Regions from separate parts of the Gracilibacillus sp. D59 genome, predicted to be linked through region 2. Evidence: riboswitches for the same ligand, from Rfam matches in the RefSeq annotation. Region 2 holds a riboswitch; the other holds the start of a gene.
What was found. Region 2 has a riboswitch for thiamine pyrophosphate ahead of thiW (energy coupling factor transporter S component ThiW). Riboswitches for the same ligand answer to the same signal wherever they lie in the genome.
Positions count from the first base shown of each region.

Region 1 (9,972 bases), on a different contig from region 2:
CTGAACCAGTTGTAAAGCCACATCTTTTATAAAAGTTAGTTTTATTTTCCACATATGATACCGTTACAATTTCTAATCCAAATCGTTCTGACTCTCTCAATAACTCCCTTACCAACTCAACACCAATTCCCTGTCCTTGATAATCAGGATGAACTATTATATCTTCCATATAACCATGTTCTAATCCCGTTCCACAAACGTAACCAAAAGCAATTAGTTTATTAGTTTCGTCTCTTACCCCACCCCAGAAATTACAACGCTCAAACAATGTTGGATAATCCTTTTCCCTTCTCGCCCAGCCAATAAGATCTCTTAATTCTGGTACTTCATTGTTGGATATTGGTATGTTTATTATAACTTCATAGTTCATTTTATCCCTCCCTAATTAACCCTTCTTCAACTATTCAGCCATTTAGTGAAATAACCGGCTGCCATTTTCGGTAATCGACATCGTTATTTTAAAAAACACTTAAATTTTTACTAATTATTCTAAATTCTCAAAACTTACTCTTCAACAAATCTTCTAATAATAAAAGATATCGTATATAATATTACATATCAACAATCAAGGAGGTAATTTACATGAAAAACATGGTAGAAAGAATCGCACTAACATATAAGGGTGAAACACTTTCTTAAAAATGTAACCGTTTCCCCTTATATGTGTTTAACTAAATAACACAATAAAGGGGTAAATTCATGCGTTTTCCAGTAAAAAAATTTTTATCATATTACAAGCCGTATTTAAAATTGTTTTTAACGGTATTGGCGTGCACTCTTTTCGTATCTGCATTGACTTTGGTGTTTCCCTTACTCGTTCGGTATATTACAAAAGATATTCTGGAAAGAGACTTGTCTACTGCCTTAAATGAAGTGTATTGGATTGGAGCGCTAATGATTGTCATAGTCATGATTCAAAATATCGGTACTTACTTTGTGGACTACAAGGGTCATGAAGTTGGTGCACGTATGGAAAGTGATTTGCGAAGTGAGCTATTTGCACATATGCAAAAGCTTTCTTTTAGTTTTTATGATAAAGAAAAAACAGGTCAGCTCATGTCTAGAATAACAAACGATCTGTTACAACTTTCCGAATTGTATCATCATGGTCCAGAAGACTACATTAGATACTTGGTTCAGTTTATCGGTGCATTTGTTATTTTGTTCACCATTAATGCTCAGTTAACCATTGCTGTATTTTGTTTTTTACCGATCTTAGGTGTCTTCTCCTTGTATTTTAATAAAATGTTGTTTAAGGCTCTAAAAACAAACAAAGAGCGAATTGCAGATGTAAACGCACAAGTAGAGGACAGTCTGGATGGAATTCGGGTAGTAAAATCGTTTGCAAATGAGCATATAGAAGTAAATAAATTCAATCGAGAAAATAACCGTTTCCTTGATAGTCGAAAGAAAACATATAAAGCTGAGGCATTATTTTTTAATAGTTTTCAAACGATTATCCAGTTAATAACCATTACGATAATCGTCTATGGTAGTGTCAATATCGTAAACGAACAATTAGACTTAGCAGATTTGATTACTTTTTTACTGTATATCAACTTCTTGGTTGAACCAATTCAAAAGTTGGCACATATGAGTACACAGCTTCAGGAAGGGATTACTGGCTTTCTACGTTTTATGGAAATAATGAAAGTGAAGCCTTCGATCGAAAGCAAGCCAAATGCCATAACCATGTCAAAGGTACATGGTAACATTGAGTTCAAGCGAGTTGTTTTTCGGTACGATAACCATATAAATGATGTCTTGGAAAACCTATCCCTTCATATTAAACCCGGGGAGTTCGTTGCATTGGTTGGTGCATCTGGAGTTGGGAAAACGACGTTATGCTCGCTAATCCCCCGCTTTTATGATGTGAATGATGGGGAAGTGTTACTTGATGGAATAAACGTCCGTGATGTTGAATTGCAATCTTTAAGGAAAAACATTGGTGTGGTACAACAGGATGTTTACCTTTTTGCTGATACTGTTATGGAAAATATTCGTTATGGTAATCCAGAAGCTAGCGAAGATGAAATTATTACTGCTGCCAAGCATGCAAATGCCCACGACTTCATCATGCGCCTGCCAAATGGATACCATTCTGAGATTGGACAACGAGGCGTAAAACTGTCTGGTGGTCAAAAACAACGACTTAGTATCGCTAGTGTATTCTTAAAAAACCCTCCTGTTCTGATATTAGATGAAGCAACAAGCGCACTTGATAACGAAAGTGAAAGCATTGTAAAGGAATCACTGGAATTACTAGCAAAGGGGCGTACAACTATTGTGATAGCTCACCGACTTTCCACTATTCGTAAGGCGGAACGAATTATCGTTTTAACAGAAGAAGGGATTGTAGAAGAAGGAACCCATGATACATTGCTTGCTCAGAGTGGAGTGTATGCAAACTTATACTCCAAACAATTTGAACTACAAGTATAAAATATAAATAAATAATCGGCTCTTTTTTAAAGGGAGTCGATTTTTTCATGCATTTTCTTCTTGAAGATAACTTCCCGTTACTTACAAAAATTCACATGCTATTGATTTACTACAAGGTGTTCTGTTCTTTGAGGTAAATTACTTAAAGCTGTTCTTAAGAATTCAGGATATATCTCAACATTTTAACTAGCAACCGCACCATTAGCCATCGCTGCTGAACTACTATTTAAAATAGGGTCATCCATCATAATGCCGGTCGTTAAGGTAAAATTTCCGCCTTCATTTATGTAATGTTGTCCAATTAATACTAGTTTGACTTGACCCTTCAGTTTACTATTTATCGCTATTTCATTTAGTTCAGGTTTAAGCTCACTTTAATCTCAAAAGTGTGATGCTCCCTGTTGTGACTGTGATAAGATACCAAATTATTCCATTATCAGTCGCTACATTACCAAAAAAGGTACCACCCCAGATGGGTTGATACCTCTAGTATCCTACTGTTTCTTTGCATTACACCAAGATGAAATAAACGTTAGCAATGTCTTCGTAAACGTAATTAATTCATCCCATTCTATTTTTTCATCAACAGAATGTGCTTCATTTAATTTTCCTGGGCCGTAAATAGCCGTCGGAATTCCAGCATCACCGAACCAACCCGCATCTGTCACCGTTTTCGACATACCAATAGTAGTTGTTTCCTGTTCGACAGTGAAGTGTGATTGTTGCAGAAGCTTCATAGCTGGATGCTCTGGATCTATCTTAGCAGATGGAAAAACTTCACCTCGGTCCACTATCATGGATTTCCCGCCCCATTCAAAAAGAAGTGGATTGTCTTGAAACCACGGATCGTTTTCAACAGATTGTGTCAGGTACGACTCTATTTCTTCTGCAACCTCTTGATAATCTTCACCAGGATAAAAATGAACTGTAATCCAAAGACGACATTGATCCGCTACAAATGCCGGGTGGCGTCCACCTTCAATGACCGCCGGATTAATGGTAGTCGTACCTTTTTTAAATCCTGGATACTGTTTGGTTTCCGCCCACTCCTGTTCCAACGCACGCAAGCTATCGATAATTTTGGTCATTTTTTCGATTGCACTAGCACCTTTACCTGTGTCATTTAATTCAGCACGCATTGCATCATGATAAACTTGTTTACTTTTAACCGTTATCCATCCCGTAATCACACCACCTTGACCATGGATTTCGCGATTACTACCATCAACAACTAGTGCAAAATCAGCATTATATCCTTTTTCAATACAAGAAAGTGTACCTGCCTCACCAACTTCCTCACCGATTACCGTCTGGATCTGTAAATCACCTTTTAAGTTTATCCCTTCTTCATGTAACAGCTTTACTGCGAATAGAGTACAAGCAATGGCTCCCTTCATATCGGAGACACCACGACCATACAGAAATCCAGCTTTTTCAGTGAGAGAAAAAGGAGGTACTGTCCAACTGGAATCATCACCAACCTCAGCCACATCAATATGCCCGTTAATGATCAGACTATTGTATGATTCAGATTGCATCCCTTTCTTAATACCGACAAGGTTAGGATCATTCGGAAATACATCCCAACGTTCGGTTTGAAAGTCTAATCCTTCTAAATACTCAGCTATATACGCCTGAATTTCAGACGTATTTCTAGCAGGCGGACTCACTGTTGGAAAACTTATAAGATCAGATAGAATTTGCTTTAATTCGTCTTTTCGTTCCTCTACAAGATTTGCTAAATGGGTTATTTCAGGATCATTCATCATATATTCACCGGCCAATCTTCTTTATTTTCGACCATATCCCAAAACATATATTCAAGCTGACTAGTCCTCACCACAATTTCCTTAAGTCTAGCTAACTCTTGTTCCTGCTTTCCTTCCGCAATCTGATTCATCAACTGTTTTGTCTCTTCAGCTAATTCTGTAAACTCATTGGAACTATACATTTCCACCCAGCTACTATAAAAATTATCATCATCTAAGGCACCTGGTAATTTCGCTAGAGATTTCCCGATAAAATTGTAGCTCCATTCACATGCCAGTACTGATGCAACGACATTTTCCACACCTCCACGCTGAGATAAGTTCAACATATAGCTCGTGTATGCTGTTGTAATCGCAGACGGTTCTGTTGCCTCAAGTTCTTCTTTAGATATACCGAATTCTGCCGCAAACTTACGGTGTAAATCCATCTCCACATCTAATACGCCATGTAACAGCTTGGCAAAGGTCGTCATCTTCTCTAAGTCTTCTGCTTTAGCACTTCCTATTGCAAAAAGTCTTGCATAATCAATCAGATAGACATAGTCTTGCTTTAACCAATGTTTGAACTTCTCCTGTTCTAATGTACCATCACCCAATCCCTTAACAAACGGATGTTCAAGATACGTATTCCAAATAGGTTCCACTCTTCTCCATAGACGCTCTGTAAACAATCTACTCATTTAGCACTCTCCTTATTTTTTGTAATTGCGAATAAAAATGATTGTAACTCCTAACAATGACATAACAAAAACCCATCACCAAGGAAAGGAGATGGGTCTAATAATATATAGACTAATCAAAATCTATATGACTACCCATTCCACTTCCCTACGCTAGTTTTAACTAGATCAGGTTCAAAGGGTCGAATTCCTCTCTCAGCATCTACATGCTCCCCTAGTCGAATGATTGAATTATTTAGTTTCATATTTTAGTGTACTAGCTAATATTTGGAAAATCAAACGAAGCTAGTCATAGTATTGTTTCATTCTTGTCGCTCAAAAACGCTTCTATCTGCTCTTTATGGTGGTTATCATGCCAAACAAAAGCACTTATATAATTGAAGAGTGAATGAGGATAACCTGAATATCGGTCTATCTCTTCCCCATTTAACGTATATGCAGCAAAAAATTCTTCCTCTGATTTTCCCTTTAACACTTTGACTAATTGACTCCTGGCGTCGATTTGTTCCTTTAATAGTTGCTGCTTTTTAACACCAGATAAAGCATATTCAGAAGCTGGTTGATTGATGACGTCAAATGCAGCACTTTCGACATTTGCTCCCGATGTCATTTTTGGTATTAAATCTTGTAACATGTAACGGTCCCAATAAGTAATATGACTAATAATTTCAGCGGGAGACCATTTTCCTTTTTTAATAGGTTCAAAGAAAAGGTCATCCTCTATTTTCGTTAGAGATCGAACCCAATCATTAAACTGTTCAAATTCTTGAATTAGTTGTTCAATTTTCTCCATTTAAAATCTCCTTTTTCGTTACTAATTGTTGCCTAGCCCTAGTAAACACCTATTAAATCTATGTTAACATAATATTCCAAAACTATTTCACTTTAAAGATTTAAATGATTCTTGCACTTATATTCAAGTATACACCCATACCCCACAAATTTTTGTTCGTACATATTTTATAAAGCGTTTTCAATGAATCCATACAAATTTAAAACAAAAAACTTATCATACTATATTCCCCAAAAAAGCAAAACAAGTGATAAAAGCTTACAAAACCTTTATTTCAACAATTCCATCTAGCTAACATCGATCATTTTTCTCTTAATCTATCATATGAATTAAATAACTTTTTCAATATTTTTGTTTGACACTTATACGTATAAGTAGTAATATTCCTTAATGTAAGTAAGAAAAACATAGTTAATAGAGGTGTATACATATGAAAGAAGACATAATGAATCCAATCGTATTACAACGTGCTGATCCTTTTGTGTATAAACATTCGGACGGTTATTACTATTTTACAGGGTCCCACCCTTTATATGATCGTATCGTACTTAGGAGAGCAAGAACACTAAATGACTTACATGATGCAGAAGAAATTGCTATTTGGTGGAAACATGAAAGCGGTCCATTGAGCGAATTAATTTGGGCACCTGAAATTCATCGTGCCAATGGTAAATGGTATATCTATTTCGCTGCTGCACCTGATACAAATATTGATGACGATACGTTCAATCATAGAATGTATGTTCTTGAAAACGCCTCAAAAAATCCAATGGAGGGAACTTGGATTGAAAAAGGTGAAGTAAAAACTGGCATGTCAACGTTCGCATTAGATGCGACAACCTTCTTCCATCATGATGAGCAGTATTACGTATGGGCACAACAAGACTTGGATATTAAAGGGCATTCAAACCTATATATTGCAAAAATGGAAAATCCGTGGACATTAAAAACAGAACCAGTCATGTTATCAAAACCTGAACTTCCATGGGAGATAAAAGGATTTTGGGTAAATGAAGGACCAGCTGTTTTAATCAAGAATGAAAAGGTGTTCATAACCTTTTCAGGAAGTGCCACTGGTGTCGATTATTGCATGGGACTACTAACTGCTAATAAGAATGACGATCTTCTGAATCCGAAGTCATGGACAAAAAACCAAGAACCAGTTTTCCAAAGTTGTCCCGAAAACAGTCAGTATGGTCCAGGGCATAACTGTTTTACAGAATCTGAAGACGGAAAAGATACAATTTTAGTTTACCACGCTCGCAACTATACTCATTTGGTTGGAGACCCGCTCTATGAACCAAATCGTCAAGCAAGAGCACAAAAAATCGAATGGGATGCAAATGGAGATCCTGTTTTCGGTAAACCTGTTCCAGATGATAGATGGACACCACAAACACCTGAAGTTTTAAAAAGGAGTAGACAACAATGAACAATTTAAAACAGCTAAAATTTTGGAATTTCGGAGGTATGTATTACTTCTATTTCATGATATGGGCGCTAATATTCGCCTTTTTACCTTTTTGGTTAAATAAAACTGCTCATCTTGATACGAGTATTTCCGGATTAGTATTCTCCGCTATGGCGATTACTGCTCTAGTTTTGGAACCGATTTATGGAATCATTCAAGATAAACTAGGACTGAAAAAATATTTATTTGGTTTTGTTGTTTTATGTCTTTTATTTATTGGACCATTTGTTCAGTTTGCTTTTCTCCCACTGCTGCAAATTAATGCAATCTTTGGTGCAATTGTTGGTGGGGCCTATTTAAGTTTATGTTTAAATGGCGGTGTTGGAGTCGTAGAGGCATATATCGAGCGTTCCACACGTGCAAACAAGTATGAATATGGACATGTGCGTTTATTTGGTTCACTCGCAGGTGGTACGGCAGCATTTATCGGTGGTATTATGTTTGTTCGTAACCCATACAGCATTTTCTGGGCTTGTACAGTATCAGCAGTAATTCTTGGTATTCTTTTATGGACGCTTCGTGTAAGAAAAGAAGAAGAAGCGAACGTTGATGCACCAGAAGCTTCAGAAGAGGAAGAAACACCAGTAACAAAAGAAAATATTTTAAATGTATTTAGAAATCGAAGCTTCTGGGGATTTTGTATTATGATGATCGGTATCGCAACAATGTTTGATGTATTTGATCAACAGTTCCCCAATTATTTTGCAAGCTTTTTCAATGATGCATCGAGAGGTGAGCTTGTTTTTAGTCGAATTGCTTCTGTACAAGTATTCCTTGAAGCTGGATTTATGGTTTTAGCGCCATGGTTTATCAATAAAATTGGTGCTAAAAATGGTCTGATTCTAGCTGGAATTGTATTGTTTATCCGTGTAATTGGGTCAGCATTCTTCACAGAAATATGGATGTTAGCAACTTGGAGATTACTAGCTGCTATTGAGATGCCTTTAATGCTTGTTTCTATTATGAAATATATTACGGGTGTATTTGATGTTCGTTTATCAGCTACCGTATATATGCTAGGATTTAATTTCGCGAAACAGGTTGGAATCTCTATCTTCTCTTTTGTAATGGGTTACTTATACAATATTCTTGGCTTCCAGAATGGATATGTCGTGCTGGCGTTTATCATTCTAGCCTTTGTTATTGTTGGAGCTTTGATCATGAAAAGTGAAAGACATTATACAGATACCAGAAAAAATCTATCTGCTGCATAGTGATTAGAACAATAACTGAAATGAAAGTGCCAGGCCACCTAGTTCAGGTAGGTCTGGCAGCCTTTTGGGCTTTGAACACTTATGCTATTGTCATAAGAATCTGGCGATAGCTTTCATTATTTTTATATTCGAACATAAATTGAAAATGTCACGTAAGAATTTCAACAGTTCGGATCTACTATTAACTTCAGACGTTTCTCTATCAACTTCAAGTGCTTCTCTATCAACTTTAGGCGTTTCTCTATCAACTTCTAGCGCTTCTCTATCAACTTCAAACGCTTCTCTATCAACTTCAAGCGTTTCTCTATCAACTTCAAACGCTTCTCTATCAACTTCAAGCGTTTCTCTATCAACTTCATGCGTTTCTCTATTAACTTCAAACGCTTCTCTATCAACTTCAAACGCTTCTCTATCAACTTCAAACGCTTCTCTATCAACTTCAAGCGCTTCTCTATCAACTTTAGGCGTTTCTCTATCAACTTCATGCGCTTCTCTATCAACTTCAAGCGCTTCTCTATTAACTTCTAGCGCTTCTCTATCAACTTCTAGCGCTTCTCTATCAACTCTATATATCTTCCGCCCTAATATTTACCTATAAAACAGATATTAATATGTATTGCTTTTCAAATGATTACATGATATTCTGTATTTTTTGACGAAGCATGTCGACACAACCACAATGCCTTGTATGGCATTTTACATAATAATTAACGGAGGTTTAGTATGTCATCACGTAATTCAGTAAGTGTCATCACAGTAGGTTTTATGTTATTTGCTCTATTTTTTGGGGCAGGAAACTTAATTTTCCCACCACAATTAGGGCAAGCTGCAGGGGAAAATCTATTTTTAGCAAACTTAGGTTTTATCATTACCGGCGTCGGATTGCCTGTACTTGCTGTCTTAGCATTAGGCATTTCAGGCAAAAGTAATTTGCAATCACTTGCAAGTCAAGTTCATCCATTGTACGGTCTCATTTTTACTGTTGCTTTGTATTTAACAATCGGACCATTATTTGCATTGCCAAGAACTAATACAGTTGCTTATGAAATGGGAATTCTTCCGTTTTTGGAGGATAAATCGAGCAATTGGTCATTGCTGATCTTTACCATCATATTCTTTGGTTTATCTCTATATTTCTCGTTGCAATCTAAGAAGCTCGTCGATATTATCGGGAAAATACTAACACCGCTTTTGTTAATTGTTATTACGTTATTAATCTTAGCAGCCTTCTTTAATCCGATTGGTGCCATTCAAGAGCCGACAGAAGGCTACACGGTAAACAGTTTCTTCAAAGGCTTTCAAGAAGGGTATTTAACCATGGATGTACTCGCAGCATTCGTCTTCGGAATTATCATTATTAATACCATGAAAGACCAAGGCTCTGTATCGAAAAAAAAGCTCTTAGTTTCTACTATGAAAGCTGCACTAATTGCTGCAGCGCTTTTAGCTATTGTCTACTCATCGCTAGCCTATCTCGGCGCGATCAGTGTAAATGGCATTGGCTATTTGGATAATGGCGGTGCGATTTTAGCGGCGACATCTGCATTCTATTTTGGTTCATATGGAAAAATAATTCTTGGATTTATTGTGGTAGCTGCATGTT
Region 1 covers NZ_JBQQCK010000003.1:252,123-262,094, reverse strand. The annotation lists gene ACTWP4_RS07470 (GNAT family N-acetyltransferase) at 1-370, opposite strand, end outside; gene ACTWP4_RS07465 (ABC transporter ATP-binding protein) at 700-2,442, shown strand; partial or broken gene ACTWP4_RS07460 (short chain dehydrogenase) at 2,631-2,795, opposite strand; gene ACTWP4_RS07455 (acetylornithine deacetylase) at 2,937-4,208, opposite strand; gene tenA (thiaminase II) at 4,208-4,891, opposite strand; TPP riboswitch at 5,020-5,117, opposite strand; gene ACTWP4_RS07445 (DinB family protein) at 5,181-5,684, opposite strand; gene ACTWP4_RS07440 (glycoside hydrolase family 43 protein) at 6,109-7,116, shown strand; gene ACTWP4_RS07435 (oligosaccharide MFS transporter) at 7,113-8,369, shown strand; gene brnQ (branched-chain amino acid transport system II carrier protein) at 9,093-9,972, shown strand, end outside.
Region 1: it holds a riboswitch for thiamine pyrophosphate, as region 2 does, so the genes downstream of both, tenA (thiaminase II) here and thiW (energy coupling factor transporter S component ThiW) in region 2, are expected to answer to the same signal.

Region 2 (9,972 bases):
CACAAACCCCTCCATTTTTTGATTACTTCATTCACTGTTTGGATTTGTCTAAGGAGGTCTTCAGCGTTTTTCCTGAAGCAATCCATTATCTTGTAGCATATTTCGTCGTTTGGTATTACTTTTCATTATTGGTGAAAATTTAATTACATAATTTATGTATTAATACGTAAAATGCATTTATTTTATACCAGAATACGTTTACAAAACGTAAAAGTCAATCGTGCAATTCATCCTTTTTGCATTTTATAGCAAATAAAACCCCTCCATTGACTGGAGGGGAATATTATTTAAATTTTATATTCATTTTTATATCTTGTTGGAAATCACCGAATTCTTTACCGAAGATGTTCATACCGCCTTTATGAACCGCATCCTCTTTTAAACCTATTTTAAACGTTAAATAATCATTTTTCAGTACATTTATATCATTTAATGTAACATTAGAAAGCTGAAAATCATCTATCATCGTATTTTCATTTGATATTTTCCAAACCTTTAACGTACCATATTGAGTACTTGTTGTTTCTGCCCAGTATTTTGGATTTAATTTACCTGGACGATCTCCATAATCTCCTGGGCTGGTCCATGTCCCTATATCAACGTCATTTACCCAAACAGTGATGTCAGATGGCCAATTGTGATCATGGTTAGGAGCTTCTGAACAAATTTCTAATGAGAACTGAATTTCTTTTATAGTGGCATCAGGATCAATAACAATCGGAAATTTATACTCTAGAAATCCTTTCCGCGTCCAAATAAGTTGTGCTTGTATTCGTTCAGGACTATAAAAATAAACCGGCTCATCTTCAGGTATTAATAATTTCTCCTGATTTGCCATGCCACATGTAGGCGCAACTTGAAAGTCAACATATTGTCCAATAGGCATCTCTAGTTCATAATTTTTCAAATCAGTGTTCGAAGATTTATGTGGACTATTCAAAAGAATATGAATGTCATCAAAATTTCTTGTGCACACCTTCATTGCACCTCTACTCGCAGGTCTCAGCTCTGTAAGAATTAGATTAGCTTCTTCTAAAACACGAACATGTGAGGCGGTAGTGGAAACAGGAATTTGCAATGCATCTGATAGTTGATGCACATTCATATTTCCTTTATTTAGCAAATTAATCATTTTCAAGCGTACCTTTGATGATAACGCATGGGTTACCTTGCTTAGTTTTTCAGGATCGTTAATGGATAGTTCAAACAACTTTCATCCCTCCAGTGAGCTTTTATATTAAAATTATGGTTGTTAGTTTAAATATAAACGAAAAATCAGTTTTTATCTAGTTTTTTAAATTAATTAATCAGATTTATCCAATTTTAATAAATTATATGGAGGAAATGAGCACGTCACGTGTTATTTCTGTATATTTAGCGTCTAGCAGTTACCTTAGATTCAATCCTTAAGCCTAACAGAAAAAAGCACTCCGCTAAGCATAAAATTAACGAAGTGCCTTTATAACCTCTAAGCCAATTTCCTGCAGGCTGTCTACATCCTGATCTGAAACGTTACTGTCCGTAATTATCCGTTCTACCTGTGCTAACGGTGCAACATGAGCAAACGCTTGAAAATCAAACTTATGATGATCAGCCAAAATATAGGTGGTATCAGCTATTGCGATCATTTTTTGCTTCACGCGGGCTTGTTGTTCATTTGATTCACTAATTCCTCTTTCAAAGTGAATTCCTTTACAGGACAGAAATGCTTTATTTACATGATATAAATCAAGTGAACGTTCCGCTAAAGGACCTACATAGGAAAGGGATCTTGCAAGCAAGGTACCACCAGTTGAAATCACCGTAATTTGATTCTTTTTACTTAATTCTAGCACGACATTTACAGAATTCGTCAAAACGGTAACAGGTATATTTGGCAAGTTCTTTGCAACATACCAGGCTGTTGTACTAGCATCTAATAAGATTTTATCCGTTTCAACAATATGTTTAACAACTTCCCGGGCAATTTCTTTTTTTTCGTCTACATACATTACTTCTCGTTCTTGGAAAGGTATTTCCGGTCCATCCTGAGAGGAAGCTATACTGACAGCGCCTCCATGACTTCTGGCTAATTTTTTTTCCTTTTCTAGTTTTTCTAAGTCTCGACGAATGGTTTCATCAGTCACTGAAAAAAGGTTCGCGAGCTCAGAAACTCTAATACTTTTCTTCTCATTAACGACTTCTACAATTCGCTGATGTCTCTCTGCAACTAACATTTGATTCTCCTACCTTCTCATTCTACAAAACTGTCTACTATTGACTATAGGGAAGTCTACTCTAAATTTCAACAGTTTAGTCAAGATGAAAGACTTCTTGATCTATTAAATACATTTTCGGGTCACCTTTTTCATCCATTGCTAGAATATCGCTCATAAATTCCTGCCATTTTCGGTTAGCTGGATTGCTTTCCAATTCTTTCATTGCACGATGATAATCATCCACTTCCATATATGCATAAAGTTTGGTGCCATCCATGAAAATACTATAGTTGCTAATGCCTACTTCTTTTAGTGCTGCCAATAATTCCGGGTGTACTGCCTGATGTCTTTTCTTATATTCTTCTTGCGACCCTTCCTTACATTCCATAATAAACATATAACGTGCCATCCAATTTCCTCCTCATCATTGTAAACGTATTCATTTTATTGTTTTGTTTTTACTTTTGTTTGTTTCCATTGTATCACAGAACAAAACAAATATGAACAAAAACACAAGCTTATGATCGCTTGTGCTGAAAGTAGTTCTCTAAATAGTAATAAACACCTTGATTGTCATTCGTAAACTCTGTGATTTCCTTTACTAATGATTTAATTTGATCCGTAGCATTGAACATACCCACAGGGTAACCTACATATTTCATCATCGGAATGTCGTTATTACTATCCCCGATTGCCATAGTGTCTGCTGGATTAATCTGATAATGTTTCAGCAACACTTCAATTCCAGTTGCTTTATTAACTCCTTCTACCATCACTTCCACGTTATGATGAGAAGATGAAGAGGTGGTAAAATCAGTTTCTTTTTTCATATTTTCCAGTTCTTCGATCCATGCTTGCATTTTGCCATGATCGTTAGAGAAGCAGAACATTTTCGCATACTTTTGGTTCGGTAACGTTTCTTTCCAACAAATTTCATGTTGAATCGCTGCTTGTCGTTCCAGCCATTCATTGATTCCTACTTCATCTGGCTTCTCACCACTGATCATGGACTCCATATAACTTCGATCCTCTGTTAGCGAGAGTCGCTCCCCATCATTAGGGTGAACTTCATAATAAATTTGATGTGCCCTTGCAGATTGTATCACTTTATCCACAAGATCTGTGGATAAAGTGTGTTCTAATACCTTTTCGCCTTCAACATATGTAATCATACCATTTGCTGTAACAAATCCATCTAATTCTAAATTATCTGGTGCCGAATCAAATATTTCGTTATAAGAACGGCCTGTTACGATAAACACTCGAATTCCTTTTTTTCTTATATCCTGAATGATATCGAGCGTATTTTCAGTTAATTGATTATGGTTATTCAGCAATGTGCCATCCATATCTAAGCAAATTGCTTTTGGTGAAAATGTCATTGTTGCAATCCCCCTTGTAAACTAGCCGTTACCTAGTATAGCATAAGAAATATAAGCTCACCATCGACTTATATCGATGAGTGAGCTTAGAATCATTTGTCATGCTTCCCTGTTTCTAGAGGATTGAGATTGGCTTCGATTTTATTTCGTTTATTTTCTAGAAAGGGAGGAAGAGCGATCGTTTCTCCTAGTTGTTCGATATTTTCGTCTGTGTCAAACCCTGGCCCATCCGTTGCTAGTTCAAATAAAATGCCATTAGGTTCTCGAAAGTATAGCGATTGAAAATAGTACCGATCGACAAGTCCTGAGTTAGGTAGTCTTTCTTTGGTAATTCTCTCACGCCATTTTTCAAGCTCTTGATAATCTGCTACTCGAAAAGCAACATGGTGGACACTACCTCTTCCAGGACGCTCTTTTTGCAATTCTGGGCGAACTTCGATATGCACCTCTGCACCTGTACCACCTTCGGCCATTTCAAAAACTTGCATATCGTTTTCTCCTGCTGGGTTAAGGTAAGAACCAGCATAACGAAAGCCAAGAACTTCTGTTAAAATCCTTTCTGTTGGTGCTAATTCCGGAACTGTTAGTCGAACTGGTCCTAAACCGGTTATACCGTATTGCGTTGGAACCGGGCTTTTCTCCCATGGAACCCCGGCTTCCACACCCTTGTTATTTTCATCCGATACTAAAACAAGACGTTGTCCTTCATGATCTTGAAAAGGCAATACTTTTCGGCCAAATTTTTCTCCAATTCCGTCATGGACAACATCATATTCATCAAAGCGCTTTTCCCAATAGATTAACGCCTCATCACTCGCAACACGTAAAGAGGTATAAGAAATACTGTTATTTCCAGAATATGTATGCCCTGCATTTGTTATTTCAAAAAAGGTTAAATCTGTTCCAGGTCGTCCGATTTCATCTGCATAAAATAAATGATACATACTCGGATCATCTTGATTCACAGATTTTTTAACTAACCGCATTCCTAAAATATTCGTATAAAATTGATAATTATCTTTAGCATTTGCTGTAATTGCTGATACGTGATGTATTCCTTTAAGTTCCATGAGTTGCCTCCTTGAAGATATTGTTCATTCTATTATAACCCCTTTGTTATCTTGATTTCAAAGTAATAACATCTTGACAAACGGAGGGTTTTTGTTACAATTTTTTATAATTACATAAGTGTTATCACTACTAGGGGTGCCTTTTTAGTATGGGCTGAGAAAAAAGCACGTTGAAGCTTTTTAACCCTGAGAACCTGATCTGGTTTGTACCAGCGGAGGGAAGTAGCTAAACTATTTGCATGGTATAGCCAGGTTCTTATTCGGAATCTGGCTTTTTATTTTTTAGGATAGTGATGCACTTTCTATTTTACAAAGGAGGAAGTTTGCATGAATCGTACTTTATTATTAACAACGATGGCCGTTTTTATTGCGATTGGTACATTAGGTTCACAATTTCTATGGTTCCCGACCGGTATAGCCAAAGCATATCCAGTGCAACACGCAGTTAATGTGATGGCAGCTGTTACTCTGGGGCCTGTTCCTGCTGTTATCATTGCTTTTACTATTGGACTTTTACGTAATTTATTAGGCATAGGAACATTGCTTGCATTTCCAGGTGGCATGATAGGGGCGTTACTTGCAGGTTATATGTATCGATGGACGAAAAAAACGACTTTGGCTGGAGTCGGGGAAATTATTGGCACCGGTGTGCTAGGTGCTTTACTATCCGTTCCTTTTGCCAAAATTGTTATGGGAACTTCTGTAGGTGCTTTAGCATTTTTACCAGGTTTTCTAGTTAGTAGTGTAACAGGAGCTATCATTGGGCTCTTGATTTTATCCAAAGTGAAACATACTTCTTTGATGCAACAACCAGTTTCCAGTAAATAAAGCCATCTGCGGGACTTTTTAAGGAATTAGCACCGTAATAAACACCAAATCATAGCATTCCTTCGCTAGATTTGGTGTTTATCTTGGTTTATGTGACAAATCTTTGCTTATTCTTGTTACTTTTGTCGTTTATCTCTGTTTATTCTACAAATCTTTGCTTGCTCTTGTTACTTTTGTCGTTTTATCTAGATTCAAGACTTTTCTATAAAAGCGACCATATAGGAGATGGTCGCTTTCGTTTTAATCCTTTGCAAAAAAGGCTTCTGCTTTTTCTAAATATACTTCTTGTTCTGGAGTAAGATCATACTCCTCTTCAATTGCATCTACTGGGCAAACTGATTTACATGCTCCACAATCGATACAAATATCTGGATCTATATAAAATTGATCTGGCCCTTCGACAATACAGTCTACTGGACACACTGTTGTGCATTCGCCAGATTTTTCTGTTTCACATGGTTCTGTTATTACAAATGCCATCTTGCATCCTCCTAGATGTTTAACAATCTATTATTTAAGATAAAGCATGTTCGACTAGAATTGCAAGTGTTTTAAAGAAATTTATAACATTGGAGAGGAAGAAATTGTGGCCTCTTCTTACTAAATAAAATTAAGAACCCGATTCATTTCGAAACGGGTTCTTGTTAATCTTAGCTATTGCTATTATCGTTTATTAAATGTGTCTGGATCTGGACCAACACGTTCATCTTTATTCATATCGTGAATTAACTTCATTTCCTCTTCGGATAATTCAAAGTCAAAAATATCTGCATTATCATGAATACGATGCTGTTTCACTGATTTAGGAATGGTCACAACCTCTTGTTGTAAATCCCAACGTAAAATAACTTGTGCTGTCGATTTACCATGATGTTTTGCAATATCGGTTAATGTTGGATCATCCAAAATTTTCCCTTGTTTCAGTGGAGACCATGCTTCTAGCTGAATATTATGATTTTTGCAGAACTCATGCAAACTTCGTTGTTGTAGATGAGGGTGATATTCAACTTGGTTTACCATTGGTACAACTTGTGAATTATTGATTAAATCTTCTAAGTGATGCTCTTTAAAATTACTTACACCAATTGCACGGATTTTCCCGTCGTTATATAACTTCTCCATTGCCTTCCATGACTCTTTATATTTGTTTAGTTCTGGAACAGGCCAATGAATTAAATACAAATCTAAATATTCTAGACCCAATTTATTCAAGCTTGTTTCTAATGCTTGGATCGTTTCCTCGTAGCCCTGATCTCCATTCCAAAGCTTAGAGGTAATGAATAATTCTTCACGAGGAATACCAGAATCTTTGATTGCTTTCCCTACACCTTCTTCATTACCATAAACGGCTGCTGTATCTATGCTTTTGTAGCCGTGTTCCAGTGCCCACTTAACGGAATTGTAAACTTCTTCTCCTTCTTCCACCAAGAATACACCTAGACCAAACCATGGCATTTTCACACCATTATGTAGCGTAGTAGTTGATTGCAAACTATTAACCATCTCAAATTCCTCCTTTGTTCATTGTCTATACTATCTTGCCACAATCCACCATAAATGAAAAATATTGTGCTCATAAAAAAGTGGCCACTAAGAAACGTAGCGACTTCAGAATCAACTGAGAATGATGACTTATCGTAGTTCGATTCGTGAAGTCGCCTAGTTTCTGAGCACTCGGAACAAGACAAGTCCGTCATATACTCTTACCTCGTGAAATATGCTTAGTGCTCCCGTTTCACCCTGTACCTTTGTCCCAGATTTGATGGACTTTGTAATGACGATATTGTTGTTTCGGTATAGTTTTAATAAAATGAGTTGGTTTACCGATTGTAAATAGTGCTAGTTGGTGCATCGCCCTTGTACATGCTGTATAGAATAAGTTTCGTTCCAATTCATCTTGGAAATTTTCATTGGATGCATCTGCTATGATAACCGCATCGAATTCAATTCCTTTGGCAAGATATGCCGGAATCACTACAATACCTTTTTCAAAAATGTGTGCTTCCTGTGTCATTAAGTCAATGTCGATACGATTTTTTAATCTCTTATATATGTCTTCACACTCTTGCATCGTTTTTCCGATTAATGCAATCGTTTCATGACCTTCTTCTTCGTATTCATTTATTTGATCCAATATTTTTTCAATCAAAATATTCTGTTGCTCCACTTCCATCACAATTGGGGTCTCCCCATCACGCTCGAATGGCTCAATTAAATCACCATTTGGCATAAATGATTTAGTGAATTCTACGATCGGAGCTGTCGAACGATAGCTTCGCGTTAACACGATTCTTTCATGCTTTTCCTGCCACTTCTCTGATAACAAAGTCTCTTCTCTTAAAGCATGGGCATAAATCGCTTGATTAATATCACCTAACAATGTCATACGGCTTACCGGAAACATCCGTTTCATCAATGCAAACTGAAAAGGTGTATAATCCTGCGCTTCATCAATAAACAAGTGTTGAATCGAACGTTGGGCATCAAATCCCAACAAACTCTTTTCAAAGTAAATATATGCTGGCGCATCTTCCCATGATAAATATCTCTTTTTTAAGTAACCAATTGTTAGATGACATATTTCCTGCCACTGATTTGGAAGTGTAGCTTTTTTATCCAAGACCCATCCTTTGCCTGTAAATAACTGGCGAAATGTTTTAAGTGGATCAACAAAAGCTAATTTCTTTACTTTCTTTCGTAATGGTCGAAGTCGCAAAGCAACTACTCGTTTACGTAACAGTTCCTCTTCACGGTCATAGTCATCAAATGTATCCTCAGAAAATTGGTTCTCTTCTTGCAATGTTTGGTGAACATCGACATAATCAGCCTTTTCTAATAGTTCACTTTCTTCTAATACCCAATCTTTTTCTCTCTCCACCTTCTCTAGCCTTTTCAGCTGATACAGTATCCAATTGGCCACCTTTTCTAAACGATCTGGAATAGCTAAAGAACTTTCTGTCTGATAAAAGTATTTTTCAACCATTTGTTTTGGAATAATGATTTGCCCTCTAAAAGTAATATTGCGAAAAACGAGACCTTTATAAGCAAGTTGCTCTAAAAAGTGATCGATTAATTCTTTATATTCTAAGCTAGCCTTGTAATGCATTGCTTCTACTCTTGCTTGGTAATTTTCTGCTTGCTTTTGTAAATAATACTCCATTTGTTCGAAAGGTGTTTCCAATTGAAAACTATCATCTAACTGTCGATGTAAATATTGATAAAATGTCATCTGCTGCATATTATCTTCACCAAGCTCTGGAAGAACCGTTGCCACATAACTGTTAAATAACGGATTAGGAGAAAAAAGGACGATTTGCTCGGACGTTAAAGTTTCGCGATATCGATACAATAAATAAGCTACACGCTGCAATGCTGCAGAAGTTTTACCACTACCAGCAACACCTTGAACAATCAGTACTCTTGCTTTTTCATTACGAATAATTTGATTCTGTTCTTTTTGAATGGTTGATACAATGCTCTTCATTTTCGTACTTGCCTGATTACCTAGTACAGACTGAAGTAAATGATCCCCGATTGTTAATCCTGTGTCGAACATTCCCTGTAATTCACCATTACGAATCATATATTGTCGTTTTAACGTTATTTCCCCGGAAATATTTTCTTGAACAGTGTCATAATTTGCCGGACCTGGTGGGTAATCATAGTACATGCTCGAAATAGGTGCTCTCCAGTCATACACTAGGAAATTTTCTTCCTCTTCATCCATCACAGAGGCCAAACCAATATAAATCGGCAGTTCAGTGGACTGTCCATCTTCTTTAAAGTCAATTCGACCAAAATAAGGTTTATCCTTTAGACGGTGCAGGATGTCTAAACGTTCACTTACTTGCCCATGGCTTCGTTCCCGTTCCGATAGAAACTCTGCTTGCTGTTTAATACTTGCTTCTGTTTCAATTTTATCGTCCATTTCTTCTATATTTACCGTGACGTCTTCCCAAAAATCACGTCTGATATCAATGACATCTTCTTTTAAACCTTTTATTTTTGATTGCAGTGATGTGATTTTCTTTCCTATTTCACCCACTACCTCAGTTACCCTTTGTTTTTCCTGTTGCCATTCTTGATCTTCTCGCTTGTCTGCCACTGATTCCACCTCCGTGACGTTGATTTTGTCATCTCTTTTATAACAGTGCTAATCGTCCGTAAGACCCCCACTTCAAGCTTTAAGCATTACAAAGAAGCTAAGCGGGGGAGTACGGACCGCTATTACCCTGATAAGAGTTTCGCTATCCATCAGTGGGGTACCCCGCTGATGGAAGTCTTACTATATTATATTCCAACTAAACTTGTATCAATCATGAACAGTTTGTGTTGTGACTAGATTAGCATAAAAACCCTTTTCTTTCATTAATGATGAATGGGTGCCTTTTTCAATAATTTTCCCTTCCTTTAGAACAAGTATCATATCAGCCTTTTCAATCGTATTCAAGCGATGTGCAATTACAAAACTAGTCTTCCCTTCCATTAATGTTT
Region 2 covers NZ_JBQQCK010000002.1:519,973-529,944, reverse strand. The annotation lists gene ACTWP4_RS05695 (ArsR/SmtB family transcription factor) at 284-1,210, opposite strand; gene ACTWP4_RS05690 (DeoR/GlpR family DNA-binding transcription regulator) at 1,446-2,216, opposite strand; gene ACTWP4_RS05685 (L-rhamnose mutarotase) at 2,293-2,607, opposite strand; gene ACTWP4_RS05680 (HAD family hydrolase) at 2,717-3,580, opposite strand; gene ACTWP4_RS05675 (ring-cleaving dioxygenase) at 3,673-4,650, opposite strand; TPP riboswitch at 4,773-4,888, shown strand; gene thiW (energy coupling factor transporter S component ThiW) at 4,978-5,478, shown strand; gene ACTWP4_RS05665 (indolepyruvate ferredoxin oxidoreductase subunit alpha) at 5,719-5,958, opposite strand; gene ACTWP4_RS05660 (aldo/keto reductase) at 6,142-6,981, opposite strand; gene helD (RNA polymerase recycling motor HelD) at 7,214-9,583, opposite strand; gene ACTWP4_RS05650 (ABC transporter ATP-binding protein) at 9,791-9,972, opposite strand, start outside.